DNA from 2 places in the Pseudomonas lini genome. Region 2 is predicted to be linked to the other one. Evidence: riboswitches for the same ligand, from Rfam matches in the RefSeq annotation. Region 2 holds a riboswitch; the other holds the start of a gene.
What was found. Region 2 has a riboswitch for cobalamin ahead of cobO (cob(I)yrinic acid a,c-diamide adenosyltransferase). Riboswitches for the same ligand answer to the same signal wherever they lie in the genome.

Region 1 (4,416 bases), 630 kb from region 2:
AACAATTCGAGATTGCGCAGCGGACCGTAGGTTTCGGCGCGGGTCAGTGGCGGCATCAGGTGATCGATAATCACCGCTTGGGTGCGACGCTTGGCTTGGGCGCCCTCGCCCGGGTCGTTGACGATGAATGGATAGATGTTCGGCAGCGGTCCGAGCAATGCGTCCGGCCAGCAGTTTTCCGACAGCCCGACGCCCTTGCCCGGCAGCCATTCGAGGTTGCCGTGCTTGCCGACGTGGATCACGCCGTGGGCGCCGTAGGTGTTGCGCAACCAGAAGTAGAAAGCGAGATAGCCGTGGGGCGGCACCAGGTCCGGATCGTGATACACCGCGCTCGGGTCCACCTGATAACCCCGGGCCGGTTGGATGCCGACGAAAGTCAGGCCGAAGCGCAGACCGGCAATCATCATTCGTCCGCCACGGAACATTGGATCGTTTTCGGGGGCGCCCCAGCGCTCCAGCACGGCTTGGCGATTGGCCTCTGGCAGCGCGTTGAACATCAGGTTGTAATCGTCCAGCGCGAGGCTTTGATGACAGGGACGCTGGTCGAGGGTATCGAGGTCGTTGCTGACGCCGCCGAGCAATTGCTGGATCAACGCGGTGCCGCTGTCCGGCAACTCGGCCGGCAGCGGATAACCTTCGGCGTGCAGGGCACGAAGGATATTCAGTGCGGCGGCCGGTGTATCGAGACCCACGCCATTACCGATACGCCCATCGCGAGTCGGGTAATTGGCGAGGATCAGGGCGATGCGTTTTTCGCCATTGGGCACTCGCGCCAGATCGATCCAGCGCCGCGCCAGTTCAGCGACAAAATCCATGCGCTCAGGTGCAGGCCGGTAGCAAACCACATCGGACTGACTGCGCTCGCTGCGCCAGGCCAGGTCCTTGAAACTGATCGGCCGGCTGATGATTCGCCCGTCCAGCTCCGGCAATGCAATGTGCATTGCCAGATCGCGGGGACCGAGGCCCTGTTCGCTGGCGCGCCAGCCGGGTTCGTTGTCTTGGGCGCAGATCGCCTGAATCACCGGAATGTTGCGGCGAAACGGCCGCAGGTGCGGTGCTTCGGGGCTGGACTGGGCGAAACCGGTGGTGTTGAGAATCACCCCCGCCTCGACTTCATCCAGCAAGTCCTCGACCACCGTCAGGCAGCCGGGTTCTTTCAAACTGGCCAGCGCAATCGGCAACGGATTCAACCCCGCCGCCTGCAAACGCTGGCAGAAAATATCGATGAAACCAGTGTTCGCCGCCTGCAAGTGCGAGCGATAAAACAGCACCGCCGCCACCGGCCGATCAGCTTGCCAGTCGGCTTGCCAATCCTTCAGTTCAGCGGGGCTTTTTTGCGGATGGTAAATCGCCGTGCGTGGCAGGGTTTGCGGCTCGGACCAGGGGTAGTCGCGGCCCAGCCAACGACTGGCGAGGCAGCGAAACAGGTCGAGCGCGTTGGCCATGCCGCCCTGACGCAGGAAGTGCCAGAGCCGATCGCGCTCTTGCGCGGTTACGGTGCTCAGGTCACTGAGTTCCGGGTCCGGGCGATCATCCCCCGGCACCAGAATCAGCTGCACGCCGCGCTCGGACAATTCCACCAGACGCTCGATGCCGTAACGCCAATAGGCGATGCCGCCGTGCAGCGAGATCAGAATCACCTTGGCGTGGCGCAGCACTTCGTCGACGTAGAGATCGACCGAGGCGTGATTCTGCACCTGCATCGGGTTGGCCAGGCGCACGCTCGGGTAATCGTCGGGTAACTGCTGCGCCGCTTCGGCGAGCAACGCCAGGCTGGAATCGCCGCTGCACAGGATCACCAGCTCGGCGGGGGTTTGTCCAAGGTCGGCAATGTTGTCATCCGACACGAAACCGCCGGGCTGGGTCCTGAGCAGGTGCATGGGTTAAACGCTGAGCGCAGCGCGCAATTGCGCTTCGAGCGCTGCGGCATCCAGATCCTGACCGATCAACACCAGACGGGTGGTGCGCGCTTCTTCAGCGCCCCACTGACGGTCGAAGTGCTTGTCGAAGCGCGTGCCCACGCCTTGGATCAGCAGGCGCATCGGCTTGTTCGGCACCGCGGCAAAACCTTTCACCCGAAGGATGCCGTGCTGGACCACCAATTGAGTCAGTGCATCCATCAGCAGGCTTTCGTCAGCTTGTGGCAGCTCGATCGAGATGGAATCGAACGCGTCGTGGTCGTGATCATCTTCACCTTCATGGTGATGATCGTGATGGCTGTGGCGGCTGTCGATGTGTTCTTCGGAGCCGGCGCCGAGGCCGATCAGCACGTCCAGTGGCAGACGACCGCTGCTGGCTTCGATGACTTTTACCGCTGGCGGCAGTTCTTCGGCGACTTCCAGGCGCACGCGGGCCAGGTCTTCAGCGCTGATCAGATCGGCCTTGTTGAGGATCACCAGGTCGGCGCTGGCCAGTTGGTCGGCAAACAGCTCGTGCAGCGGCGATTCGTGGTCCAGGTTCGGGTCGAGTTTGCGCATGGCATCGACCTGATCCGGGAACGCAGCGAAGGTGCCAGCAGCGACGGCCGGGCTGTCGACCACGGTGATCACCGCGTCAACCGTGCAGGCGCTGCGGATTTCTGGCCATTGGAAGGCTTGAACCAAAGGTTTTGGCAGGGCCAGGCCCGAAGTTTCGATGAGGATGTGGTCGAGGTCGCCGCGACGCGCGACCAGTTCGCGCATCACCGGGAAGAATTCTTCCTGAACCGTGCAGCACAGGCAGCCGTTGGCCAGTTCATAGACGCGACCGTTGGCTTCTTCTTCGGTGCAACCGATCGAGCACTGCTTAAGGATTTCGCCGTCGATGCCCAGCTCGCCAAACTCATTGACGATCACCGCGATGCGACGGCCCTGGGCGTTGTCGAGCATGTGGCGCAGCAAGGTGGTTTTGCCCGAGCCGAGGAAGCCGGTAACGATGGTGACGGGGAGTTTGGCCAGTGTTTTCATCGGATGCCCTTTGGCAAGGTGGCGGGCATACGGGACGACAATCGCTGCGGCAGGTGCGCACGCAAGAGTTCCGCCACCGGATCACCCCGCCCGGTTGAAAGTGAGAATCTGTGTCGAGGCAGGTCTCCTGGCTGACGGTGTGCCAATCGCTCGACTGGCGTTTGCTGCGCCTTCCCGCGAACCTGATGGATCAGGGCTTGCAGTGGCGTGGCAGCGAACATCACCGTTCACAGTTGCGGGGGCAGCCGCGGCATTGACCGCGTTCCCTTCTTAGCTTCGGCAGACGCCGAAGAACCTCGAAAGCGCAAGGCTACGCATCGTGTGGGGGCGGGTCAATGTCCTATAGGAGAATGCGATCATCTGTGGCAAAGGAGCCTGCCTGTGGCGAGGGAGCTTGCTCCCGTTCGGCTGCGAAGCAGTCGTGAAACCATGCGATGCGTATCTAATGGACAGACCGCATGAATTTGATGCGACCGCTACGCGCTCGAACGGGAGCAAGCTCCCTCGCCACAGGTATTTGGTGTCAGTTGAGAACCCTTGCCAATTGACGCCCAACCCCCGCCCATGCTCTCCTACACACCTTGTTACGGGTGCCCTTCACAGGGTGAAACGGGAAACCGGTGAATCATGTGCTTTACTCAAAGCCATGTCAGTCCGGTGCTGCCCCCGCAACGGTAAGCGAGTGAAGCGTCAGATCCACTGTGCCCGTCACACGGCATGGGAAGGTGATGCTTGCAGGTTTCGGCGTTAGCCCTGCCCCTCGCGAGCCCGGAGACCGGCCCGCAACACAAAGTGACTTTACGTTCACTGAATAACAAACCCGCGGTGGGCGGGCGCTGTTTGAAATCTCTGCGTGCCCCGACGTGCGGAGGTTTTCATGCGCTCTATTCACCCGCTGACAGACCAGAGGGAAGCGCCATGTCGATCATCAGCAGTACCGCCAGCACCACCGCCAGCACCACTTCAACCTTGAGCCAACGCCTGACCGCCGCTTTTTGTGCGTCGATCCTTGGCGCGTGCCTGGTGTACTTCGCCGGTTTCTCGCACATCGAAGCGGTACACAACGCCGCGCACGACACCCGTCACAGCTCCGCCTTTCCGTGCCATTGAGACCTGCTGACATGATCAAGCGTATTGCGCAAACCGCAGGTTTCACCGGGTTGCTGGCCGCCCTGCTGCTGACCCTGCTGCAAAGTTTTTGGGTTGCCCCGCTGATTTTGCAGGCCGAGACCTACGAAAAATCCGAACCGGCTGCTGTCGAAGTCCACGAGCACGACGCTGGCGCTGTCGCCGCTCACACCCACGACGCCGAAGCATGGGAGCCGGAAGACGGCTGGCAGCGCGTGCTGTCGACCACCGGCGGCAATCTGGTGGTAGCGGTCGGTTTCGCCCTGATGCTCGCGGGCCTCTACACCTTGCGTGCTCCACGCCGTACCTCTCAAGGCCTGCTCTGGGGTCTGGCCGGTTATGC
Region 2 (4,416 bases):
AATAACATTATTTAGCCGCGCTAACGCGCCACACCTTGTTCCCCACATCATCCGCCACCAGCAAGCCTCCTTGCTGATCAATCACCACGCCCACCGGCCGGCCCATGGCTTTTTCCTCGTCATTGAGGAAACCAGTGAGCACATCCACTGGTTGCCCGGTCGGTTTGCCGGCGCTGAACGGCACGAAAATCACTTTGTAGCCACTGTGCGGTTTGCGGTTCCACGAGCCGTGCTGGCCGATGAAGGCACCTTGAGTGAACGGCGCGGGCAACTTGCTGCCTTCGGCGAAGGTCAGGCCCAGTGATGCGGTGTGTGGCCCCACCGCGTAATCTGGCGCAATGGCCTTGGCCACCAGCTCAGGGTTTTGCGGCTCGACGCGAATGTCGACGTGCTGGCCGTAATAGCTATAAGGCCAACCGTAGAACCCGCCGTCCTTCACGGATGTGATGTAGTCCGGCACCAGGTCGCTGCCGATTTCGTCACGCTCGTTGACGGCGGTCCACAGTGCGCCGCTCTGAGGCTCCCAGGCCAGACCGTTTGGATTACGAATCCCCGAGGCGAAGATCCGATGGTTGCCGGTGGCGCGATCCACTTCCCAGATCGCCGCGCGTCCTTCCTCCTGATCCATGCCGTTTTCACCGACGTTGCTGTTTGAGCCCACGGTGACGTACAGCTTGCTGCCATCCTTGCTGGCGATGACGTTTTTGGTCCAGTGGTGATTCAGCGTGCCGCCCGGCAGATCGACCACCTTGATCGGCTGCGACTTGATCGCCGTCTCGCCATCTTCGTAGTGGAAACGCAGCAGGCGATCAGTGTCGGCGACGTACAGGTCATTGCCGACCAGGGTCATGCCGAACGGCGAGTTAAGGTTTTCCAGAAACACCGTGCGGGTTTCGGCGACGCCGTCGTGGTCCTTGTCCCGCAGCAGGGTGATGCGGTTCGGGCTGGGGACGCCGGCGCCGGCGCGACCCATGACTTTGCCCATGACCCAGCCGCGAATGCCTGTGCCGTCATCGGGTTTGGGCGGTGCGTTGGTTTCGGCCACCAGCACATCGCCGTTGGGCAGCACATAGAGCCAGCGCGGATGATCGAGGCCTTCGGCAAACGCCGCCACTTGAGTCCCGGCCGCGGTGACGGGTTTCTTGCCTTCAGGCCAGCCGATCGCCGGGGCGATGTTCACCGTCGGGATCAGGGTTTTATTCGGCTCTGGCAGCTTGGGCGACGGTCCGGTTCCGTCCGAGACTTGCAGGCTGGAGGTTTCACCACAGGCGGCGAGCCCTCCGGCGAGCGCGATGATGAAAACGAGCTGGGGTTTGTGCATTACTGATCTTCCCTATGAATGCATTGACGTAATCATAGAGAAGCGTAGACGTTCGATGGTTCAACCCGTCAGCCGCGAGCTTCCTTGAACAATACGGCGATCCCTGGATGATAGTTGCCGGCTTCATTACGCAACTTGCGGTAGGCGTAAGGGAAATACCAGGCCACGGCGCAGGTGTGTTCCTTTTGCAGGTCATCGACCATGTCCTGGAGTTCTTCCGGGGTGGCGCTGTGTTGGGCTTTTTGTGGCGCGACAAACAGACAACCGAGTTTCAGATCGCTGGCGTAGCTGATTCGCTTCGCGTCACTGGTGATGTCCGCCAGTGCCTGGGTCAGGTTCAGGCTATTGACTCGCGGCCAGCGCTGGGTGGCCTGGAGATATGCGCGTTCTTCGCTGCTGGCGATAAACAGATCGGCGCGGGCGTTGCGTTCGCCTTCTTCGGTCTGTTTGCGCGTCGACGTTTGTTGCAGCGTGACCATTTCTGCCATCCAGGCCGCAGCGGAGAGCAGGCCCAGGTTGGCGTTTTCGTCGTACCAGTAAGGTGTATCGTTATCGCCGCGCACGGCGTTGTAGCGGTCGATACAGTCAAACCAGCGTTCCAGCACCGGCCGCAGGAATTGCAGCTTCGGATTGCTGATGATCATGCCTTGCATGTGGCTCACCCTTATTATTGTGTTGTCAGGTTGTGGCTCTTTGATATCACTGCTGGCAGTGTGGCACAAGATTGGCGTCAGTTAATTGATCGACGGCAGTTATTCGCTCAGCGGCGACCCGGCTTTAATTGACGCTCCATCCCCAACCCTCTAACCTTCGCGGCTTGTTTCAGGTGCTCTGTGACCTTGGTCGACAGAGTGAAACAGGGAAACCGGTGAGTGAATTTCTTCCAGCGAAGAATGATCACGATCCCGGCGCTGCCCCCGCAACGGTAAATGAGTGAAGACTGCGCCTTGAGCCACTGTGTCTAGTGCTGACATGGGAAGGCGCGCAATCAGGCGCAAGCCGCTCATGAGCCCGGAGACCGGCCTGATTCATCCAACGGCATCACGGTGGGCGATGCCAGGCTTCTTGCCGTCTATTCTTGTGCCTGCCCGCCGTTATCCAGCCTCAACGGAGAGCTCCCCCATGACTGATACCCCCGATCGTGACGAACGCCACCTGGCGCGCATGCTGCGCAAAAAAGCGGTGATCGACGAACGCATCGCCAACTCGCCGAATGAATGCGGTTTGCTGCTGGTGCTCTCCGGCAACGGCAAAGGCAAAAGCAGCTCGGCGTTCGGCATGCTTGCGCGGTCCATGGGCCACGGTATGCAGTGCGGCGTGGTGCAGTTCATCAAGGGGCGCACCAGCACCGGCGAGGAGTTGTTCTTCCGGCGCTTCCCGGAGCAGGTGCGTTTTCATGTGATGGGCGAGGGCTTCACCTGGGAAACCCAGGATCGCCAGCGCGACATTGCCGCCGCCGAAGCCGCTTGGGCGGTGTCCCGCGAATTGCTGCGTGATCCGGCCATTGGCCTGGTGGTGCTTGATGAATTGAACATCGCCCTCAAGCACGGCTACCTCGATCTCGATCAGGTGCTCAGCGACTTGCAGGCCCGTCCGCCGATGCAGCACGTGGTGGTCACCGGTCGTGGCGCCAAACCGGAGATGATCGAACTGGCCGACACCGTCACTGAAATGGGCATGATCAAGCACGCCTTCCAGGCCGGAATCAAAGCGCAAAAAGGCGTCGAGTTGTGAACAGCACTTTATGAATAGCCATCGTCAATGCCCGGCGGTACTGATCGCCGCGCCGGCCTCCGGTCAGGGCAAGACCACCGTCACCGCCGCGCTCGCCCGTTTGCATCGCAATCAGGGGCGCAAGGTTCGCGTGTTCAAATGCGGCCCGGACTTTCTCGACCCGATGATTCTCGAGCGCGCCAGCGGTGCACCGGTTTATCAACTCGACATGTGGATGGTCGGCGAGCAGGAAAGTCGGCGTCTATTGTGGGAGGCCGCTGGCGATGCCGACCTGATCCTCATCGAAGGCGTCATGGGGCTGTTCGACGGTACGCCGTCCAGCGCCGATCTGGCGCGGCACTTCGGTGTGCCGGTGCTCGGCGTGATCGACGGCACCGCCATGGCGCAGACGTTTGGCGCGCTAGCATTGGGCCTTGCGCGTTATCAGCCGGACTTGCCGTTTGCCGGTGTGCTGGCCAACCGGGTCGGCACCGTGCGGCATGCGCAGTTACTCGAAGGCAGCCTGACTGAAGGCTTGCGTTGGTACGGAGCGTTGTCCCGGGAGACCGGGATCGAATTGCCGAGTCGGCATCTCGGCCTGGTTCAGGCCAGTGAATTGAATGATCTCGACCTGCGTCTCGATGCGGCGGCCGACTCCTTGGCCAGCAGTTGCGATGTGGCTCTACCGCCGGCCGTGGAATTCGCCGCGCCTGAAATGATTGCAGCCGAACCGTTGCTGGCCGGTGTGCGAATTGCCGTGGCCCGGGACGAAGCTTTCGCATTTACCTACGGCGCGAGTCTGGATCTGCTGCGGGCCATGGGCGCCGAATTGTCTTTCTTTTCGCCGATCCGCGACACCGAATTGCCGCAGGCAGACAGCCTTTATCTGCCCGGCGGTTACCCCGAACTGCACCATGTGGCGTTGTCACAAAACACGCCGATGCTGACCGCGATCCGCGCTCATCACGCGGCGGGCAAACCGTTGTTGGCCGAGTGTGGCGGCATGCTGTATCTGCTGGATTCCTTGACCGATGTCGAGGGCACTCGCGCTGAACTGGTTGGCCTGCTGGCCGGTGATGCGGTGATGCAGAAGCGTCTTGCCGCGTTGGCCTTGCAGGCGGTCGAATTGCCGGAAGGTTTGCTGCGTGGGCACACCTATCACCACTCGTTGACCAGCACTGAACTTGAGCCAATTGCTCGAGGTTTGAGCCCGAATGGCGGGCGAGGGGCGGAGGCGGTTTATCGTGAGGGGCGGATGACGGCCTCTTATGTGCATTTTTATTTTCCGTCCAATCCATCGGCGATTGCAGCGCTGTTTGTGCCTGATCGTGAGGCCGCCATCGCGAGCAGGCTCGCTCCCACATTGGATCACCTAAACCCTG

Region 1: it holds a riboswitch for cobalamin, as region 2 does, so the genes downstream of both, cobW (cobalamin biosynthesis protein CobW) here and cobO (cob(I)yrinic acid a,c-diamide adenosyltransferase) in region 2, are expected to answer to the same signal.

What each region holds. Positions count from the first base shown of each region.
Region 1 is NZ_OZ061318.1:5,782,596-5,787,011, reverse strand. It holds gene cobN (cobaltochelatase subunit CobN) at 1-1,880, opposite strand, end outside; gene cobW (cobalamin biosynthesis protein CobW) at 1,884-2,945, opposite strand; cobalamin riboswitch at 3,045-3,259, opposite strand; cobalamin riboswitch at 3,517-3,744, shown strand; gene AB3226_RS26450 (CbtB-domain containing protein) at 3,864-4,055, shown strand; gene AB3226_RS26445 (CbtA family protein) at 4,067-4,416, shown strand, end outside.
Region 2 is NZ_OZ061318.1:5,149,844-5,154,259, forward strand. It holds gene AB3226_RS23340 (sorbosone dehydrogenase family protein) at 8-1,321, opposite strand; gene AB3226_RS23345 (hypothetical protein) at 1,390-1,974, opposite strand; cobalamin riboswitch at 2,129-2,363, shown strand; gene cobO (cob(I)yrinic acid a,c-diamide adenosyltransferase) at 2,444-3,055, shown strand; gene AB3226_RS23355 (cobyrinate a,c-diamide synthase) at 3,066-4,416, shown strand, end outside.